Regions from separate parts of the Paenibacillus sp. FSL P4-0127 genome, predicted to be linked through region 4. Evidence: riboswitches for the same ligand, from Rfam matches in the RefSeq annotation. Region 4 holds a riboswitch; each other region holds the start of a gene.
The links. Region 4 has a riboswitch for cyclic di-GMP ahead of NYE74_RS04230 (transglutaminase-like domain-containing protein). Riboswitches for the same ligand answer to the same signal wherever they lie in the genome.
Positions count from the first base shown of each region.

Region 1: linked by a shared signal. The riboswitch ahead of NYE74_RS28100 (polysaccharide deacetylase family protein) and the one ahead of NYE74_RS04230 (transglutaminase-like domain-containing protein) in region 4 are both predicted to bind cyclic di-GMP.
Region 2: linked by a shared signal. The riboswitch ahead of NYE74_RS30415 (hypothetical protein) and the one ahead of NYE74_RS04230 (transglutaminase-like domain-containing protein) in region 4 are both predicted to bind cyclic di-GMP.
Region 3: linked by a shared signal. The riboswitch ahead of NYE74_RS16725 (transglutaminase-like domain-containing protein) and the one ahead of NYE74_RS04230 (transglutaminase-like domain-containing protein) in region 4 are both predicted to bind cyclic di-GMP.

Region 1 covers NZ_JBBOWY010000002.1:349,684-354,847, forward strand. Annotated here, with positions in the region: gene NYE74_RS28095 (NCS2 family permease) at 1-517, shown strand, start outside; cyclic di-GMP riboswitch class I at 1,031-1,146, shown strand; gene NYE74_RS28100 (polysaccharide deacetylase family protein) at 1,219-2,715, shown strand; gene NYE74_RS28105 (nucleotide sugar dehydrogenase) at 2,776-4,098, shown strand; gene NYE74_RS28110 (glycosyltransferase family 2 protein) at 4,126-5,164, shown strand, end outside.
Region 2 covers NZ_JBBOWY010000002.1:901,159-906,322, forward strand. Annotated here, with positions in the region: gene NYE74_RS30405 (sugar phosphate nucleotidyltransferase) at 1-1, shown strand, start outside; gene NYE74_RS30410 (PAS domain-containing sensor histidine kinase) at 35-1,102, shown strand; gene NYE74_RS30415 (hypothetical protein) at 1,110-1,478, opposite strand; cyclic di-GMP riboswitch class I at 1,492-1,572, opposite strand; gene NYE74_RS30420 (ABC transporter permease) at 1,789-2,565, shown strand; gene NYE74_RS30425 (ABC transporter permease) at 2,769-3,560, shown strand; gene NYE74_RS30430 (ABC transporter ATP-binding protein) at 3,707-4,864, shown strand.
Region 3 covers NZ_JBBOWY010000001.1:3,703,724-3,708,887, reverse strand. Annotated here, with positions in the region: gene NYE74_RS16730 (response regulator) at 47-1,186, opposite strand; gene NYE74_RS16725 (transglutaminase-like domain-containing protein) at 1,318-2,124, opposite strand; cyclic di-GMP riboswitch class I at 2,141-2,223, opposite strand; gene NYE74_RS16720 (MFS transporter) at 2,330-3,712, opposite strand; gene NYE74_RS16715 (LysR family transcriptional regulator) at 3,839-4,729, shown strand; gene splB (spore photoproduct lyase) at 4,768-5,164, opposite strand, start outside.
Region 4 covers NZ_JBBOWY010000001.1:958,243-963,406, reverse strand. Annotated here, with positions in the region: gene NYE74_RS04235 (collagen binding domain-containing protein) at 1-913, opposite strand, end outside; gene NYE74_RS04230 (transglutaminase-like domain-containing protein) at 1,193-1,993, opposite strand; cyclic di-GMP riboswitch class I at 2,007-2,094, opposite strand; cyclic di-GMP riboswitch class I at 2,150-2,235, opposite strand; gene NYE74_RS04225 (glycoside hydrolase family 16 protein) at 2,484-4,577, shown strand; gene NYE74_RS04220 (hypothetical protein) at 4,607-4,840, shown strand; gene NYE74_RS04215 (uracil-DNA glycosylase) at 4,916-5,164, opposite strand, start outside.

The DNA.
Region 1 (5,164 bases), on a different contig from region 4:
CGGCTTGATGAAAAACAAAGAAGAAGGCGAGAAAAAAATCGGCAAGGCGATGCTGGTGGATGCGGTTGGCGTCAGCGCGGGCGCATTTCTTGGCACCAGCACGATCACTTCCTATGTAGAGAGCACCGCTGGTGTGGCCGAAGGCGGACGCACCGGGCTCACTTCGGTAACGACGGGGATCTTGTTCCTCCTGGCGCTGTTCATCGCGCCGCTGGCCGGTGTTGTGCCGAGCGCGGCAACGGCTCCGGCGCTGATTATCGTCGGCGTGCTGATGATCGGCCAGGTCAAATCGATCGAATGGGATGACTTCCTGCATGCCTTCCCGGCGTTCTTGACGATCGTATTGATGCCTTTCACCGGAAGCATCGCCAACGGGATCGCCGCCGGTTTGGTCTCTTACGTCATTCTGGGGGGCTTCAACAACCTGTTCACCAAAAACAAAGTCAAAATTCATTGGCTGATGTGGGTGCTGGCCGTGCTCGTATTGGCCCGCTATATTTTCCTTGGCACCGAATAATTTAATGAAAACCGGATCGACCAACAAGGGTGTCCCTCTCCGTTAGGAGCAAGCGCCCTTGTTTTAGTTCTAACCGCCGCCGACTGGAACGATAAACCGCCTACCCTTCAAAATAACGCACTTTATGTACTTATTATCCGAGCCCCAACGTGTTCGTCTCCATTAGCGGCATTTTATGTACTTATTTTCCTATGAATGGTCCAGAACATGGGCATTTCTTTGCGACGGGGGAAAATAACGACATAAATTACCTCTATTTCTCCCAAATGAACGGATATCGCCGGAATAGCAACATTTTTTGCCCTTATTTTTCTGCTGGATTATCCCGGAGCAATACAAAAGAGCACCGCAGGCTTATCGGCGCGCTTCTTTAAGCTCCATTTCTAGGCTATTTGACATGGAAAGAAATGGGCCCCCACTCCTGAATATTTTTTTGTGAATCCGCTTTTTTTCATAAACTATGGATTGATTTCCAGCCGGAGTCGATTATAATAAATTTAAATAATTAAAATTCTAAACCAAAGGCAAACTATTCGAAAGGATAGGACGCAAAGTTTGGAGTCTAAAGCGTTCGCAAGCCGTGGTGGGAATTGCGGTGCAAGCTGCGCTATGATTGTCCGGCCGCCATGTAAGTATGGCGGTCTTTTTATTTTGAAGATTTTGATTGGAAAAAAATTACTTTTACAAAAGAAGGTGAACTAATGATTTCGATGGCAGGAAACGGCGCCCGGTCGATTCGAATCGGATTAGCCACAGCTCTGCTTGCGTTTTGGGCGGCCGGCTGCAGCGGGGCCAGTCCGCAGGCGGACAACGGGAATGGGGCCTCCCCCATGTCCGGGGCGCAGACCGCTTCATTGCAGCAGCAGCCGATTGCCCGTTATACGGGGGAACCGAGCAAAACATTGTCTTTTGTCTATACGGCCAAAAAGGAGCTTTCCCTAACGTTCGACGGTTTGGGCGATCGCGAGACGATCGAGCGTTTATTGGATGAACTGGACAAGCATCATATCAAAGCGACGTTTTTTGTCCCGGGCATGCGGGCGGCCGAAGAGCCGGATTTGGTCAAGGAACTAACCAGCCGCGGCCACGAGGTGGAGAACAATACGTTGACGCGCGCCGACTTGACGACCTTAAGCTATGAAGAAATCTATAAAGAAATCAACCGTACCAACGGCTTGATTGCCGACGCGACAGGCAAGCAGCCGCAGTTCGTCCGGACCCGGGGGGCCCGTATGAGCGAAGACGTTCGCCTGGTGGCGGCGCAAACCGGACTAAAAGCCGTCGTTTCCTACAACATCAATCCGAAGGACAGCGACATGCAAAGCGCCAAGGAAATCGGCGATTACATACGGAGGTACATTAGCCGCGGCGGCATTATCGCGCTAAATACGGACGTGAATCCCGAGGTGGTTTCCTCCATTTCCTATATTGCGGATGCGGCGAAAGAAGTAGGCTATAAGTTGGTGCCGCTCGCAAAGCTGGTGCGTGACGGCGGCGAGCGGAAGCCGCTGGAGCAAATCCCGGGATACGATGCCGCCCGGATCAATCCCGATTACGAGCAGGCGGACTATAATCTGATCTATAACGCCAGCGATATCGCCAAATGGAACCCGCACGGCAAGAAGGTCGTCGCCCTGACCTTTGACGATTGGGGCAGCGATTTGACCGTCACCCGTCTGTTGAAGATCCTAGAGGATCATGACGTCAAAGCGACCTTTTTTCTGCGGGCCAACGGCGTAGAGAACAATCCGAACCTGGCCAGAGCTATCGTCGAAGAGGGTCACCTTGTGGCGAATCATACCTACAGCCATCCCGTGATTACGCAAATCCCGCCCGACGAGCTGCAGGAAGAAGTGGTCAAGGCGCACCGCATCATCACCGAAGCGATTCAGCAGCAGCCGGCGATGCTGTTCAGGCCTCCGACCGGGGAGATCAACAAGGAGACGGCCAAGGTGATCGCGGCCACGGGGTATAAGACGCTCGCTTTGTACGATGTGACCACCCTGGATTGGAATTCCGACCATGACGCTCAGTACATTTTAAACGGGGTGCTGAAGCAGACGACTAACGGCAGCGTTATTTTGCTGCATATGCTTGACGGCCTCCATACGCTGGAAGCCTTGCCGAAGGTAATCGACCAGTTGAAGCAGCGGGGTTATTCCTTTGTGCTTCTGGACGAGCTGTACGGGATGAAATAAGGAACGAACGCTTGCTCGGCATCTTTGGATACTCATCGGGAAATGAATGGGGTTGAACTTATGGATTTGAATCAACTATATGAGAACATTGTAAAGCGGACGGCCAAACTGGCTGTCGTCGGACTAGGGTACGTAGGTTTGCCGCTAGCGGTCGCGTTTGCCCGCAAGGCTGACGTCATCGGGTTTGACGTGAGTCCCCGGAAAATCGCCGATTACCTTGCGGGGAAAGATCCGACCGGCGATGTCGGGGACGCGGCGATCAAGGCGAGCTCGATTGACTTTACCTCGGATGAGGCGAGGCTGGGGGAGGCTTCCTTTTACATCCTGGCCGTGCCTACGCCGGTTCAAAACGATAAAGTGCCCGACCTTACTTATGTCAAGAACGCCAGCGCGATGGTCGGGAAACATTTGCGCCCCGGTTCGGTCGTTGTCTACGAGTCGACGGTTTATCCCGGCGTCACCGAGGAAGTGTGCGTTCCGATCCTGGAGGCGGAGTCGGGGCTTACATGCGGGGTCGACTTTAAAGTCGGCTATTCCCCCGAACGAATCAATCCGGGCGATCAGGTTCACCGGCTCGAGAACATCGTGAAAATCGTTTCCGGCATGGATGAGCAGACGCTTGGTCTTGTGGCGCAGGTTTACGAGCTGGTGATCGAGGCGGGGGTTTACCGGGCCGAAAGTATCCGTGTGGCCGAGGCGGCCAAGGTGATCGAAAACGCCCAACGCGACATCAATATCGCTTTTATGAACGAACTATCCATGCTGTTTCACCGGATGGGAATCGACACGAAAGCGGTGCTGGCCGCGGCGGGAACCAAATGGAATTTTCTCAAATTCACCCCAGGGCTGGTCGGCGGCCATTGCATTGGCATCGATCCTTACTATTTAACTTATAAAGCGGAAGATGCGGGGTACCATTCGAAAATCATTTCCGCGGGGCGGCGCATCAACGACGGGATGGGCAAATATGTCGCCCGCAGCATCGTAAAGCTGCTGATGCGCCTGCGGAAAGATTTGTCGGATGTGAAAGTCGGTATCCTCGGCCTGGCCTACAAGGAGGATTGCCCCGATTTTCGCAACACGAAGGTCACGGATATTATCGCAGAGCTGAAGGAATATGATATCCAGCCGCTTGTCTGCGATCCGCTGGTGGACCCGCGGCTCGTGTATGAAGAGCATGGATTGGAGCTGGCGCAGCTGCCCGATTTGCGTGATTTGAACGTGGTGGTGCTGGCCGTCCCTCACAGGGAATTTCTAAACATGGCTCGTGAGGATTACGACCGGTTGTTCGGGGCGGACAAGAGCAAGGTGTTTTTCGATATTAAAGCCGTGTTCGATAAATCCGAATTCGAAGCTTCGGGTTATCATTACTGGAGCCTGTAAAGGGCCCATCTTAAAGGTTAAGGGGCAATGAACTTGAGGAAAAAGAACAAAGCACAACAAAAGCCGGTTGAAGTTCTCTCCACGCCCAAGGCGGATCGGCGGCTGCTTGCCCATGTCCCCGATCCGGAGAACATCCGCAAAGCGTCGGACCGCAGAGGCATGTTGCGCTCAAAGGACGATGGGCCCGGTGAATCCGCCGATCATGGCGACAATAAGATGCCCCGTCTGCTCAGCTTGCGCTATGAGGCTGATTTTCCCGTCTCGCTGCTGCCCGTGGGAGCCGATAAGAAAGGGAAAAAGGCGGACGCAAAGTCCCAAATAAGCGGCATGGCCGCGGACATTTCTTCAACGGGGATTCTGGTGGAGCTGGAATCGGAGAGGGCCGAAACATGCCGTGAAGGCGATGTGTTCGAGCTGCGCTTTAACATTCCGCCGGGGACGATGCCGGAGGGTTTTGAGTCGAAGGTAAAAATAAAAGCATCGGTCGTTCGCAGGTTTACCCGTGACACGCCGGACGGGGAGAAGCCGATGGCGGCGCTTGCTTTTGAAAGCAACCTTTACAATTACTTTCAGAAACGGCGTTGGGGCTATTCCGTGTATACGGCCAGCGGCTTGCTGTTTGTCGCTATGACGATTATTTTGCTGATGCGCGCCGAAAGCATCATCTATTTCAAATACAACATTCTGCTTTATTTATACAGTCTAACGGCGGCCATATTTTTGCTGACGCGGTATTTTTTCGGGGCTTTGTACCGCAACGTGCCGGTCAATCCGGATTATACGCCGGGCGTGACGATCATTATCCCTTGTTTTAACGAAGAGCAATGGATTCAGCGCACCGTGCTCAGCTGCATCAATCAGGAGTATCCGATCGACAAGCTGGAAGTGATCGTTGTGGACGACCGTTCAACCGACGGATCGGTGGAGCGGATCAACGAGATCGTCGAGCGCCTGCATAAGGAAGCGGAGCGGTTTGACATTCGGAATCGCCTCAGACTGGTTGTCTTGCCGGAGAACGGAGGCAAGCGGGTCGCTTTGGTCAAAGGCGTGGAGATGGCCAAACATG
Region 2 (5,164 bases), on a different contig from region 4:
AAACCGGACAAGCGGTTGGCGAATGAGAGAAAACATGGCTGAGGAACAACAGGACATCGATACGTACTACTTGGAATCATTTCAGGAAGGTATCCTTAAATGCGACACTAGGGGGACGATCGTGTTTATGAACCGCAGGCTCAAAGATTTGTTCGGCTTGGAAGAGATGACGGGGCAGGATATTACGGCTTTTACCAAAGCTATGGATGCGAACATTCAGCAGGAGGACCATAAGCTGACCAAGACCATACAAGCGTTTCGAAAAGGAGAGGTGAACGGAAATCAGGGGAAGTTCCCATATGCCCAAGGACCTAGGCGTTTGTTCTCGTTTTATGTAAGCCCGGTATTGGATACCGCGCAAACGGCGTGTTACGGGTATTTATTGGTATTTCGGGAATGCGGCGAAGAAGAGGCGGCCGATCCGCAGAGACGCGAAATGATCAGCGTGGTCTCCCACGAATTAAGGACACCTCTGACGACGCTGCTGGGCTATGTGGAAATGTTGATGCAGTACGATATTTCCGCGGAGAACAGGCGGCGTTACATGGAAATCATTTTTGCGGAAGGAAACCGGTTGTCCCATCTGCTTGAGGATGTTTTGGACAGTGAGCGGCTGGAATCGGGAGGGTATAACTATCATAAAACTTATGTACCGCTGATTGAACTCATTCACGAAGTGACCGAACGGTGGAATTTGAAATCATCGCATCTTATCGAGGTGGATTCCGAGGTTGAAGACGCTTTCATCTACGCGGACCGGTTTAGAATGTCTCAAGTTTTTGACAATTTAATCAGCAATGCGATTAAATATTCTCCCGGCAAACCATTAGTACTCATCCGAATCGCGGAAGAAGCAGACTATTATATCATCGAGGTTACGGATTACGGAATAGGAATTCCCGCGGAGATGCATGCGCGGCTGTTCGATAAATTTTATCGAGCCGGTCATTCGGGTTCCCGTCAAATTAAGGGCAGCGGCGTGGGCCTTTATATCGTCAAAAAAATTGCAACAGACCACGGGGGGACGATTACGTTAACCTCGGAAGTAGGGCAAGGAAGTACATTCCGCTTGCGTATGCCAAAACCCGTTCATTTGGATTAAGCGTTTCCTATTTTATAGCACAAAAACCCAAAACGGCGCTTGACCAAACGATCATGAGAGACTCCTGCGAAAAGCGCAAAACATAAGGGCAAAAAATGCCGCTATTCCGGCGATATCCGTCAATTTGAGAGAAATAGAGACGATTTATGCCGCTATTGTCTTCAGTCGCAAGGAAACGCCCGCGTTCTGGGCCCTTCACAAGCGAATAAGGAACAAAGATGCCGCTAATGGGGATGAACATGCCCGGCTCCGGATAATAAGCACATAAATTACCGCTATTTTGAAGACCGGCGTTTGGTGCGCTCCAGCAGCCGACTGTCGAATACCTGTTTTCTAGGTTGAGCCTACTTAAATTAATATACATATAAAAAAACAAAAAAAGCCTTCTGTTCGGTAGCTGGCTGCCATCCTTGCGGGAAGGCCCTTTAGCTTTGCGTCGCTGCCTTTCGACAGGTTTGCCGTTTATCGTAGCCGCTTTTTTCACAAAAAACATCGTATCACGATTCCATAAAACATGCAATCCATTTCCTGGTAATCCGGGTGCGCAAAATTTCTCTTGCCACTCTTGGAATATTAAGGTATGATAGTACCCTTCTTGCAAAATCGCCTTGACTGAAGTGGACGGGTCTGCCCGTCTATGAGGGGGACCCCCCCTCTAAATAAGCTTATCGGAGGTGTTTAACCGGATGCTTTATTTCACGCTGGCTTCCAAAGCCTATGCCCGCAATTTGCAGTACCGCGGAGCCCATATGGTGCACAACCTCGCGAGCGCGATGTTCGGATTTATGTATGCGTGCATCTGGATCGGGTTGGGGAAGGACCACCCGCTGGGAGAGTACGGAACGCAGGGAATGGTGAATTATATCGCCTTCACCCAGGCGTGTCTCTGGATCACCAGCTTCATCACGAACGGGCTCGGCATCCCCCAATCCGTCAGGACCGGGCAAATCGCGCTTGATCTGATGCGTCCCGTCCATCTGTTCAGCCATACGATGGCCAGGGAATGGGGACAGATCGCCTACCAGTTCATTTTCAAATCCATCCCGATTTATCTCCTGTATTTCTTCATTTTTTCATTGCAAATTCCAAATCAATGGACCGCCGTGTTGTACACCGTGTTAGGGTTGCTCGGGGCCTCCTATCTGTCGATCTGCATCAATTATTTGATCGGCGTAAGCGCCTTGTGGACGATGGAATCGTCCTGGCTCTATTGGGCCAATAGCGCGCTGATCAATTTGCTTGCCGGATTTTTCATCCCGTTGGAATGGCTGCCCGGACCGCTGGAAAACCTCGCCTGGCTATCGCCTTACCCTTACCTGCTCTATGTTCCCACAACGATTTATCTTGGAAACGGAAGCGGCTCCGCCTTATGGGGAACGCTGCTTTGGTGCGTCCTGATGACTGCTTGCTGCTTGCTGGCAACCCGGCTGCTGCGGCGGAAAGTGGAGGTGCAGGGCGGATGAACGAGAGGAAGGGGCCTGGCGCTGAGAACGGGCAAAAGCCTGGGAGAGGGCGGAAGCCAAAGAACGGGCGGAAGTCTAAGAGCGGGCAGAAGCCTATGAGCGGCATAGACGGCACGCACGAAATGTACGATGACATTAGCGGCAGCGGCGGACGATTCTCGAAGGTCACTGCCGGCCCGACCCGGTCCGCTGGCGCGAAGCCGATGTCTTGGCTGAACCTGTACCGGCTGCTGATCCGTACGAGCATAAAAAGCCGGATGCAGTACAAATTCAATTTTGTGCTGGGTACGGTGCTGGCCGCGTTGATCCAGATTTCCGAATTTCTGATGATCGCGATCGTTCTGGACAAGTTCGGCGTAATACAGGGCTGGTCGGTTTACGAGATCGGGTATTTGTTTGCGGTGATGACGTTGTCCAGGACGCTGTACCGCACGTTTGCCGAGGAGGTGCACCATCTGGAAAAATACCTGGTCGGCGGAGAGCTCGACCAGCTATTGACGCGGCCGATGCCGGTGCTGCTCGCTTTAATGCCGCAGAACTTCCGGCTGATGCCCGGCGAACTGCTGCAGGGCGGTTTCATCCTGTGCTGGTCGCTCGGCGCGATGACGCATAGCGGACAAGTCGGCTGGATTGCAGTACCGTTTACGCTATTCATTATCGTTACCGGCGCGGTCATTTTGTTTTCTATCGGACTTGCTACGGCTACGCTCGGTTTCTGGACGACCCGCATCAGCGAACTGCAAAACTTCACCGAGGATGCCGCTCAAACGGCGGCGCGATACCCGCTCACCCTGTATCCGAAGTGGATGTCCTCGCTATTTTTGTTCGTGATCCCGGTCGGCTTTGTGAATTATGTACCTTCGCTCTATATTTTACGGGGCGAATGGGGGCCGTGGATCCTTGCGGCGACGGCGGGGGCGGCGGCGGTATGCTTAGCCGCAAGCCTGCGGTTCTGGCTGTTCGGCATCACGAAATATCAAAGCACAGGAAGCTAAGCGCACAGGGAGAGTAAGAACGGAAGGCCGTAAGTACAAGGAAGCTAGTGCGTACGAGTAAGTGAAGGCATGCTGTGTATAAGTCAGTGAAGGCATGCTGCGTAAGGGTAAGCGAAGGCATACAGGACGAAAAGGAGGAGCGGCTTATGATCGAAGCCAGCCATTTATATAAGGAGTTCAAAACACCCGTCGTGCGGGAGGGAAAGCTGTCCGGCCTGCGTACGCTGTTTTCGCGGGAATACCGGCTGAAAGAGGCGGTCCGGGGCATCAGCTTCAACATCGAGCGCGGGGAGTTTGTCGGTTATATCGGTCCCAACGGCGCAGGCAAGTCGACGACGATCAAGATGCTCACCGGCATTTTGCATCCGACCTCAGGCACGGTTATGATCGGCGGCCTCAATCCCCATCGCGACCGGCGGCGGGCCGTTCGCAGGTTGGGTGTCGTGTTCGGACAACGCAGCCAGCTGTGGTGGGATTTGCCCGTGAAGGATTCCTACGACATCCTAGCGGAAATGTACGGCGTAAGCCCGGCGGAAAAACGGGAGCGCCTGGACCGGTTTGCCGAGCTGCTGGACCTGCACGAATTTTGGATGACGCCGGTGCGCAAGCTGTCGCTGGGCCAGCGGATGCGGGCGGACATTGCGGCCGCCATGCTGCACGATCCGGATTTGCTGTTCCTCGATGAACCGACGATCGGCCTTGACGTGCACGCCAAACGCAACATCCGCCAGTTTTTGCAAACCTTGAACAAGGAATTCGGGAAAACGATCCTGCTTACCACGCACGACATGGACGATATCGAGCAGCTCTGCAGCCGCGTGATGGTGATTAATCACGGGCAGCTCGCCTATGACGGGACGATCCGCGCGCTGCGGGACATGATCGGCTTGCCGACGGTCATCCGCGTAAAGTTCCGGGGCGGGTTTCGGATGCCGGAGGGATGGAGAGAGGCGCGACATGTTGCCTCGAACCCGGGGGAAGGGATCAAGGCGCGGCATGTTGCCGGGAACCAGGAGGAAGGGTTCGAGGTACGGCATGTTGCAGGTTCCCCGGATGGCGCTGCCTCGGCCGGATTCGTTCGGGCGACGGCGGGTCCGCAGGCCGTTCGGGCCACGTTCGCCCCGTCCGGCCTGCCGTTTCGCGTCACAGGCATAGAGGAGAACACGGTCGTCATCGAAGCCGACCGGCGCGAGATCGGGACCATGGAGATCATCCGGGAGCTTGGCGGCTGGGGAGAAATCGACGAAGTCGACATGGAGGAGCCCGATTTCGAGGAGGTTATCCGCAGCTTTTCGGCGTCGTAGGTATCGCTGAGCTGCTGCTGGCAGTGGCAAAACGAGCTAAAAGGGCTAATAAGGTCCGCTGTATCCGTTGCATGCTACAGATTACACTAGTGTTTGCTCCGATACTTTTCAGATTTCCCGCAATTGCTAGGTTTTCGAGCCGATATTACACCTGCTGAGAATCTAACGGTTGTTGCAGCTGCTATTTTACGAAAAAAGATCTTTTTAAAGTCCTAAAGCCGAGATCAGTGCTTGACAAAATAAGCGTCTTGGTATCCCTGCATGCTGCTTTGCACGATTATTCCTTTTGTTCAGGGGGGA
Region 3 (5,164 bases), 2.7 Mb from region 4:
TCAAGATGGCTTGTTCTATGATAAAAAAACGCCGGAAGCGGGCGGCTTAACGTGCCTGCCCCGCTTTCTCCGTAAATTGTCCATACCATTCCGTTATGTAGTGGCTGGGCTCCACGTTCAGTTCCTCCTTCAGTACGGCTGCGAGTTTGCGGTACTGACGGTGCACCATGGCAAAGTTCTGCTGCAGTGCGTATATTTTCATGAGGGCAAAATAAGGCGCCTCTTCCTGGGGATGAAGGGTGCGGATGTTGTGATAGTAAGCTCCCGCCTTCTCCCAAAGCTCTTGCCCGAGGTACCAATCGGCGATCGCCAGCGAAGTGTGAAGCCAAATGGCCTTGAGCCGCTGGCGCTCGCTTTCCGTCCACCAGTAATCGTATTCCTGCAGATAATCTCCGGTGTAGATTTTCATCGTCTCCAAATATGCGTCCAGCGAATCGCCGGACACGGGCGGCAGCGCAGCCAGCTTGGCCTCCCATTCGTCGATATCCAAGCGGACCTGATGGGTATTCAGGATGTAACCCTCCATCGTATTCACAATTTGAAAATGGTCTCCGTAAGGCTTAAGTGTTTTCCGAATATGGTACACGGACGTATATAATTGCGAGTTGACCTTGTCCGTCTCGTATTCCGGCCATAAGACATCGATCAAAGTAGACTTTCGGACCAACCTTCCCCGGTGCTGCAAGAGATAGAGAAACAACTCCTGCGCCTTCGTCGTGCGCCACTGCAGGAGGGTCGGCTGTCCATGCCGCGCCTCCACCTTTACCTGTTTGAACAAGCATATTTTGATATCCTGTTCGGAACCGGCGACTTGCTCCTGTCCCGCTTTCAGCCGCTCCTGAATCCGATCCACGGTTTTGGCCAGGCGCTCGGCTCTGATCGGCTTGAGCACATAATCCAGAGCGTTTAACTCAAAGGCTTTTATGGCATATTCATCATACGCCGTGACAAAAACGATATGTATCTCCGGTCTTGCTTCCAAAATCCGTTCCGCCAGTTCAATACCGTTGATTTCCGGCAGGCTGATGTCCAAAAACAGCACATCCACACGTTCTTGGAGAATTTCGCCCATCCCCTTGACGGGGTCGGTAAATTTCCCGACAACCTCCACGTCGGCAAGCTTCAGCAATAACCGTTCCATATAATTCAAGGCCAGTTGTTCATCATCCACAAGTATTACTCTCATAAGAGCCAGACTCCCCCGCTTGGATACTCTTCCCCTTTATAAGAAGATTAGCATATCCCGCCCAAACAAAGAAGCCTTGAACAGTCGTTCAAGGCTCTTTTTTTTCCTATTCGTCTTATTATTGAACTGGCTTAGTATAACTTGTCCGCCTTATATTTCGAAGCATCTTTGATCATTGTAAAAGCGGTCGTCGTTCCATTCCAGCCGGCATCGGCCGTCGTGTCGATAACCACCCAGCGTCCGTTTATATAAACTTCATTCCAGGCGTGATATGTTTTTACATAGTCGGAAGATCCCATCGCCAGCTTGGCCGGAACCCCAACGCTGCGCAGCATCCCCGCAAACAGGGAGGAAAAGCCGTAGCAGGTGTCCTTCTTGGCAGTCAAGGTACGCTCGATATTCGGCAGGTAATTCGATGTAGCGGTAAACGCCAGGCTGTCGTCGTATTTGATGGTGCGGATGATGTAATTATAAATGGCCTTCACTTTATCTTCATCGGCAGCCGCATCTTTCGTCAGCTCCGCCGCCTTCTTTGCCGCCAGACCGTCTATATTCCAATTCACATTTTGCGTCGAACTCAGATAGACCGGCGTCTCATCCTGCAAATCAAGCTTCACCGTATCCTTCTGCACAAGGCGGTACGTAGTCCCTTTAATCTGTTCCAACAGGCTGATCGTGTAATCCCCGTTGCCCATTTGCAGCGGGAACGTCTCTCCTTGGGCACCGTAGGTCAGATTATAGGTATACTTATTGTTCCTTTTCTCGATCACCAGCTTGGTCTTGACATTCAGCTTCACGTCGTAATAAATGGTCACCGCTCCCTGAGACAGGTTGTCCTTATTGAGCCAGCCCTCAAGTTCGGCCGCCCGCGCCCCTGTCCCGCCGAAACCGGCAAACAAAAGTACAAGGGTCAACGTTGCAAACATCAATTTACGCATAAAAAATAAAACCTCCTTCGGTAACTGGCTGCCAGTAAAAAATTTACAGGCCCTGTAGCTTTGCGTCCCTGCCTTTCGACAGGTTTGCCATTATCGTGTAAAGTTTTATGTCCTTCTCTATCTCTATCGGAAGCGTTGGCGTCATTTATTAGCCCAATAAGACGAAAAAATCTAAAATTTTTAATATTTTTTTGCGACTTTAGTCTCAGTTGATAGACGAACTTTGCAGACGGGGCCGTTCATTTCGCAAAAAGTAAAAATAATAAAAAAGTACCATAATCATCTCCAAAGCTGCGAGAATGAGATAGATATTACTGTACACACCGGAATTCGCAAACAGGTTTAACGGGTTCCAATGCACGCTGCCGCCTTGATCCACAGCCTTGCTGTAGACGCCGGCCGCCACCGCGCCGGAAAGAAAGTTCGACATCGACAACAGCCCCATGCCAACCCCGGTCTGTTCCTTGGCCAGCGTCCGCGATATCGTGCCTGTCAAGGCAATTTGCATAAACATCTGTCCGACGTTGCCAAGGATCAATAATATTGCAATGATGGGGACCGCCGCTCCCGCGAAGATCGAGATCAGGGTAAAGCAAACCAGCAGCAGCATGGACGCGCTGCAAAACACAAACGGGTTGCCCTTGGCATCCGCCAGCTTGCCTCCAGCTCTGCCCAGAACAGCCGACACCGCCGCCCCCGGAACCATAGCGAAGCCAATCCAGCCCGAGGCAAGCCCGTTGACATCCGCCAGCAGCTGCGGCGTCAAGAACGGGAGCGCGTAACCGATCCCCATCGCCAGTATGGCTATGAGCAGCCCCAGGGAATAACTTCTGTTGCGGAAAAGCTGCGGATCCACGAACGGGTGAGCCGCAGTCCGGTTGCGGATAAAAAACAACAAGAACAGGAGCAGGCTGCCCAGATAGAAGGTAATTCGGCCGTAAGTAACGCCCAGCAGCAGCAACGCAACCGCACCGCCCAGCAGACCGGCCCCCAGCCAATCGACTTTGGCGTATTTGGGCGCCTGCTCGCTTAAATAACGGCGGTAAAACGGCAAGGTGACAAGCATCAGCATCGGAATGCAAAACAGCCAACGCCAATCGACCAGACTGACGATTAGCGCCGAGACGACCGGTCCGATCGCCCCCCCGACAGCCAGTCCGGTTGCCGTGATGCCGAGCGCGTATCCGCGGCGTTCGGGCGGAAAGTGGCGGACGGGAATGATCATCGCCGCCGCCGGAATGACCGCCGCTCCCGCCGCCTGCAAAACCCGCCCGGCCAGCACCATCCAAAACGCCTGGGCGGCAAGCCCGGCGAGCGAGCCCAGACAAAACACGGCCAAGCCAAACGTGATTAAATTTTTGAACCTGAATACGTCGGCCAATTTCCCGTAGATGACCGATCCGATCGCATAGATCAGCATATAAATGGTGGATACCCAGCTGACCTGCGCCACGGATAATTGGAACTCGTTTTTAATTTCCGGCAGCACGATATTAAACATCGTAGCGCTCATCGACGAGAGCACCATCGTAAACGCCAAAATACGGATCAGCTTTTCGGCTGAATCGCCCTCTGCCTGCTTTCTCATAACAAATCATGCCCCCTCAAAAACCTTTGTTATGAGATATTTTATATTTGCATATTGATAATTAAAAATATATATTTAATTATAAAATCATATACTACAGTATATTAATAGAAAGGAACGAACGGTATGGAATTGCTGCAGCTGCAATATTTTCAGACGGTCGCCCGCTTGGAGCATATGACAAAAGCCGCGCAGGAGCTTCATATCGCCCAGCCCGCGCTGAGCAAAACGATCGCCCGCCTGGAACAGGATTTGGGCGTGCCGCTGTTTGACCGGCAGAGCCGGCAAATCCGGCTCAACCACTTCGGCAGAGCGTTTTTGAAAAAGGTGGATCTCGCGTTGAACGTGCTTGAGGAAGGTCGGAAGGAAGTCGCCGATCTGGCGGGAACCGAACGGGGAAGCATTCATCTGGCGACGAACAACCTGGGCCGGATTACTTCCGCTATAAGCGCCTACCGGACTGAGCATCCGGAAGTGAATTTCCGCATTTTGCAAACGCCGCCCGCTTCCATGGAGGAGTTGGTAAATTTGCTGGAAAACGGCGAGGTGGATCTGTGTTTTACCGCCGCTTCCATCGATCATCCGGATATCCGCGAGCAGCCGGTGCTGGACGCCGAGGTGTTTTTGGCGGTGCCGCCCGGCCATCCCTTGGAACGGCGCAGCAGCATCCGACTGGAGGAGGTGGCGGCCGAGCCTTTCATCGAATATAAAACTGGCCATCCGTTCCGGAAAATAAACGCGTCATTTTGCCGCGAAGCGGGCATTTCGCCGAACATCGTCTGCGAGGTGGACGAACCGTCCGCTTTGGGCAGCCTGGTGCAGGCCGGACTTGGCGTAGCTTTTATGCCCGCATGCCGCAAAGACGAGACGCCGCCTTATAAAATGCTGCGCCTCGAAACCCCCGTATGCCGGCGCGTCTTCCGGATCGCCTGGCTGGAGCGGCGGTATCTTCCCAAAGCCGCCCGCAGCTTCGGCCGGTTTTTGGCCGAATATTACGCGGAGCTTCAGGCGCCGTAAGCTGCAGCGCCATCCTCCGGCGTCCGGCGGGCCGCCGGTCAAGTAAAATACTCCAGCTTCGCCTTTGGAAAAAAATCTTTCATATAACCGAACAGATGCGTTTTCAAATCCTCCTCTTCCTCTTTCGGATAGATATATTTGCCGATGCCGTATTTGCCCCATTTGTATCTGCGTTTTTCTTCATCCAGTTCCAGCTTGGTCATCGGGTAATTTTTCTCGATCACCCGTTTGGCCGGTTTCGTGAAGCGGTGCTGAATGAATTCAAACGTAAGGTCCTCTTTCGCCTCGGCCGGCAGTTCGGCATCCAGCCGTTCGAACATATGGCGGTACCCGTCCTCCCATCCTTCGTGAATGTAAATGGGCGCGACGATAAAGCCAAGCGGATATCCGGCCCGGGCCACCTTCCCCGCGGCTTCGATTCTTTGCTCCAAAGGC
Region 4 (5,164 bases):
TCTCATAAGCCTTGCCGATCGTCTCATCCTGGAACGCAAGCTCCAGTTTCGCGCCACCGTTCGTTTCGACCTTATATTTGCCGGAATCTACCTTGTCGCCAAGGGCCGCCGATCCGTCACCGTTAACTTGCAAACGGTAAACCTCCACAGAGTCAGCAATAAGCTCCAAACCTTCAGGCAGTGCGTCAGTGATCACCGCGTGCTTGATTTTTTCCAGCGACTTGTTAACTTGAACCGTCCAATCGATCCGATCTTTGCCGATCGCTTTCCCTTGCTTTTCGATCAGCTTTCCGCCCTTCGGCTTCAGATTCACGATAGCGGTCTGCACTCCGCTTTTTACTGGAATGGCAATAACGACTTCCGTACTGCCTTTAAGGACTTCCTTCTTAAATTCCGTACGAATTTCCAGCTTGCCGGCGATGTTGGAATGACTCTCCACGTAATCATTGAAGGTCATCACAACTTTCCCGTTCAGATCGACCGTAAACCGGCCGACTTTCCCTTGATCGGCAAGAAGCGGGGCATCAATATCCGTAAAAATTTCAAACTGCCGCGGCAGCTCGAAGCTGAATGTATCTCCATTCTTGTAGCCGTGTCCGTTTGGAAGCTCCCATTCATAGCTGAGGTTGACGGCCGCGCCGACGTCCAAACTGCTATCGGGATTATACACCGCATCAATCACGGTACCGTTTAAATCGGTTAACACGACTTTGGTTAAAATACTCTCCGCACTGGCGACTGGCCTGGCGACTGGCGCCGGCCGGTCATATACGCTATCCGTCACGGATTCTTGCGCGCTGCCCGTTGATTCTTGCACGCCGGCCGCTGCGTTCGCCGTCCAAACGGATGCGCCATACAGCGTCTGCATCAGCAACAGCAATGCCACAACGATTCCACAAACCTTTTTCCTCATAATCTCTCCCTCTGTCTCTACATCACCCTCATTATATTCGGTTCCGATCCGCCTTCCGTGCGCAATTCGGGCCATGCATCCATCGGACAACATGTCGATAGGGTAATTTTCAGTCCATCACCTCCGCTGATCTTTATTGGCGCACGATGAATTGTGCCTGTATTTTCTTCAGAACCAAATGGGCTTCCGCCATTATATATGCCAATACTATACAATTTCTCAACAACGCCAAATAAGCCTTGGACATATCGTCCAAAGCCTATGTTTATTTCGTAAAAATCAATAGTATTTCACCGGGGAATAACGCGAGGCGTCTTTAATCATGTTGACCCCTGTCTCACTGCTCTTCCAGCCCGCATCGACAGTTGTATCAATGGTTACCCATTGTCCGTTCAAATAAACTTCATTCCAAGCGTGGTAAACATCAACGTATTCCGAAGTTCCCATAACAAGCTTGGCCGGAATTCCGATACTCCGCAACATGGAAGCGAACAAGGAGGCATAGTCGTAACACATCCCTTTCCGCCCTGCCAACGTGCGGTTGCTATCGGGAAGGTAGTCCGTCAATTCGCTGGCTGCCAGAGTATGATCGTACCGGATCGTACCGACAATATATTCATAAATAGCGTGCACTTTCTTCTCGTCGGACGGAGCGGATTGGGCAAGCTTCTTCGCAAGCTGGGCTGCCTGATCCCTATCGCTCCAATCGACATTTTGCACAGAGTTCAAAAACACTTTGCTGTCATCCGCAAGTTGAAGTGTAACGGCCGCTTCCTGAACGATTTTGTATTTGGTACCGCTGACTTGTTCCAGAACGGTAACCTTATATTCACCATTGCCCATCTGGAGCGGAAATACTTCCTGCCGCTTATCCGGCGAAAGGACATAGGTATATTTGTCATTACCTTTTGCGATCATGAGCTTCGTTTTGGCCCCGGCTTCCGCATCATAACGAATGACGACGGCGCCACGGTCCAACTGCTCCAAACCCAACCAATCTTCGGACGGGGCAGCTTGTACATCCGGAGCCCACATCAATAACGCAAAAAGCCCTACAATAGCGAACACAATGTTGCGCATACTGCAAACTCCCTTCGGCGGCCAGGCTGCCATTGACGTTTCGTCAAGAAGGCCCTGTGGCTTTGCGTCCCTGTCTTTCGACAAGTTTGCTATTTTCGTAATAGAGTTTCACAGATACTGATACATCTTCTCCAAAAAAACAAAAAAGCATCTTCGTTCGGTAGCTGGCTGCCATTGACGTTCGTCAAGAAGGCCCTGTAGCTTTGCGTCCTTATCTTTCGACAAGTTTGCCGTTATCGTGATCAGCTTTTGTGAATCTATCATATCAAATATATGGAATACCATCAAGAGAAAATTTGGAATTTTGTCGAACTATCATTCCTCCCCCGAACTCACTCGAACTCACCCGAAAAAATAGGACCCCACCAAAAAAATAGCACCTGTTCATCCGGTGATCACATTCGATAGAATAAAAATGTACTATAATGTTAGTATTTTCCTGACCGTGTATGGGATAGGAGAATCCACTATTGATTAAGGGAGGGTATTTATGAAGCAAAAAGTTTTCAGTTTGTTCCTGGCGCTAGTTATGATGGCCAGCGTCAGCCTGCTATCAACTTCGCCGGTTCAGGCCGCTGAAGGAGCGGGAACGGCCACTATCACCTCTATGGATTATTTTTCAGCGGCGGACGGACCTGTCATCACAAAATCAGGGGTTGGACAAGCCAGTTACGGATTTGTGATGCCTAAATTCAATGGAGGCTCCGCCACCTGGAATGATGTGATCCAAGACTTGGGCGTTAATGTGAAAGTGGGCGGCAGTTGGGTCGATATTGACAGTGCCGGCAGCTTTGTCTACAACCAAAACTGGGGCCACTGGAGCGACAGCGGCTTTAACGGTTATTGGTTCACTCTTTCCGCGACAACCGAAATTCAACTGTACTCCAAAGCGAATGGGGTTACGCTGGATTACACTCTTGTGTTTCAAAACATCAACAAAACCACCATTACGGCGATGACGCCTACACAAGGGCCGCAAATTACGGCGGATACTACGGGCGGCGCCGGCTTTACCTATCCGGTTTTCAACAATGATCCGGCAATCCCCTTTGCAGCTGTGGCCGATGATTTGAAAGTGTACGTAAAACCTGTAAACAGCAGTGCATGGATCGATATTGACAACAATGCGGCCAGCGGCTGGATCTACGATAAAAACTTCGGCCATTTCACCGATGGAGGCGGCGGCTACTGGTTTAACGTCACGGAGTCGATCAACGTCAAATTAGAATCGAAAACCTCTTTGGTTAACGTCATTTATACCATTATCTTTAATGAACCCGTAAGAAATTCTTATGTCATTACTCCCTACGACGGAACGACCTTCACGGCCAATGAAAGCGGTGCGATCGGTGTGCCGCTGCCTAAGATTGATGGAAACGCGCCGGTAGCCGATGAGCTTGGAAATTTCGTATACCAGATTAACATGGGTGGGCAATGGGTCAATTTAGGGGATTCCGGTCAGAGCGGATTTGTATACTCCGCCAACGGTTACAATAACATGTCCGCCGCCAATCAGTGGGGGTATTGGGTCGACCACATCTACGGGCTATGGTTCCAGCCCATCCAGGAAGATCTGCAGATCCGCATCGGCTATCCATTAAACGGGCAGGCGGGCGGAAATGTCGGTGATAATTTCGTCTACTACACCTTTATCGGAAACCCGAACGCTCCCCGTCCGGATGTAACCGATGGCGAGGATATTTCTGTCGGAACGCCAAGCAACCCGGCCATTGAGGGCATGGAGCTCATCTGGCAGGATGAATTTAGCGAAAATAAGCTGGATACGAGCAAATGGAACTATGAACTGGGTTACTATCTCAATGACGATCCCGGTACCTGGGGTTGGGGCAATGCGGAACTGCAGCACTATACAAACAGTACGCAAAATGTATTTATCCAGGACGGAAAGTTAAACATCCGGGCCTTAAACGAGCCCAAATCCTTCCCGCAGGATCCTAGCCGGTATGCACAATACTCCTCCGGGAAAATCAATACCAAAGATCATTTTTCGCTCAAATACGGCAGAGTGGATTTTCGCGCCAAGCTGCCTGCAGGAAATGGCATCTGGCCGGCCTTCTGGATGCTTCCGCAAGATAATGTCTACGGTTCGTGGGCCGCATCCGGCGAAATTGATGTGATGGAAGCGAGAGGACGGTTGCCCGGCACGTCCAGCGGCGCTATCCACTTTGGCGGACAATGGCCGGCGAATACCCATGTCTCCGGCGAATATCATTTCCCGGAAGGGCAAACCATCGCCAATGATTTTCACGTATATTCCGTAGTCTGGGAAGAGGACAACATTAAATGGTATGTCGACGGCAAGTTCTTCTTTAAAGCTAACAGGGATCAATGGTATTCCGCAGCTGCGCCGAACAATCCGAACGCCCCTTTCGACCAGCCGTTCTACCTGATTATGAATCTGGCGATCGGCGGGAACTTTGACGGCGGTGTGACTCCGAATCCCGGCGATATCCCGGCAACGTTGCAAGTAGATTATGTGCGTGTTTACAAAGACAACGGCGGCGGCCAGCAGAATCCTGAAGAACCGGCGCCCCTTCCACGATCGTCATCGGCGATGAGGTGAAGGGCCTGAAGAAAACAGGCGATGACTTATTGTTCTATGTAAACGGCGCAACCTTCGCCGACTTGCACTACAAGGTCAATAACGGCGTACAGCTGAACGTGGCCATGACCGGGGCGGGGAACGGCAACTATACCTATGCGGTCAATAATCTGAAACAGGGGGATACCGTCGAGTACTTCTTTACCTATAACCCCGGGCAAGGAGCGCTGGATACCCCTTGGCAAACTTATGTCCATGGGGTGACGCAAGGAACTCCGGAGTAAACCGGGTAATAGTAGAATATTGCCTTACGCAGATGAGAGGGAAGATATATGACTTCCCTCTCGTTTTTCCTGTTGTTATGATGAGGTCGATCTTTCCTTCCACTTCTCTTTCAAAGCTTTCAAGTCCCCTACGAAGAACTTTAGCAAATTGGGCCTCCTTCTTACGGCAAGCGGGTGATAGGTAAAGCCGATAGGCAAGCCTTGGAAATCGTGCCAGCTCCCCCGCAATTCCTTGACACTGGCGTTCTCCTTCTGCGGGAATAAGGCTTGCGCCACGACATTCCCGAAGCCGAACAACACCGACGGCTGCTTCTGAAGCAGCTG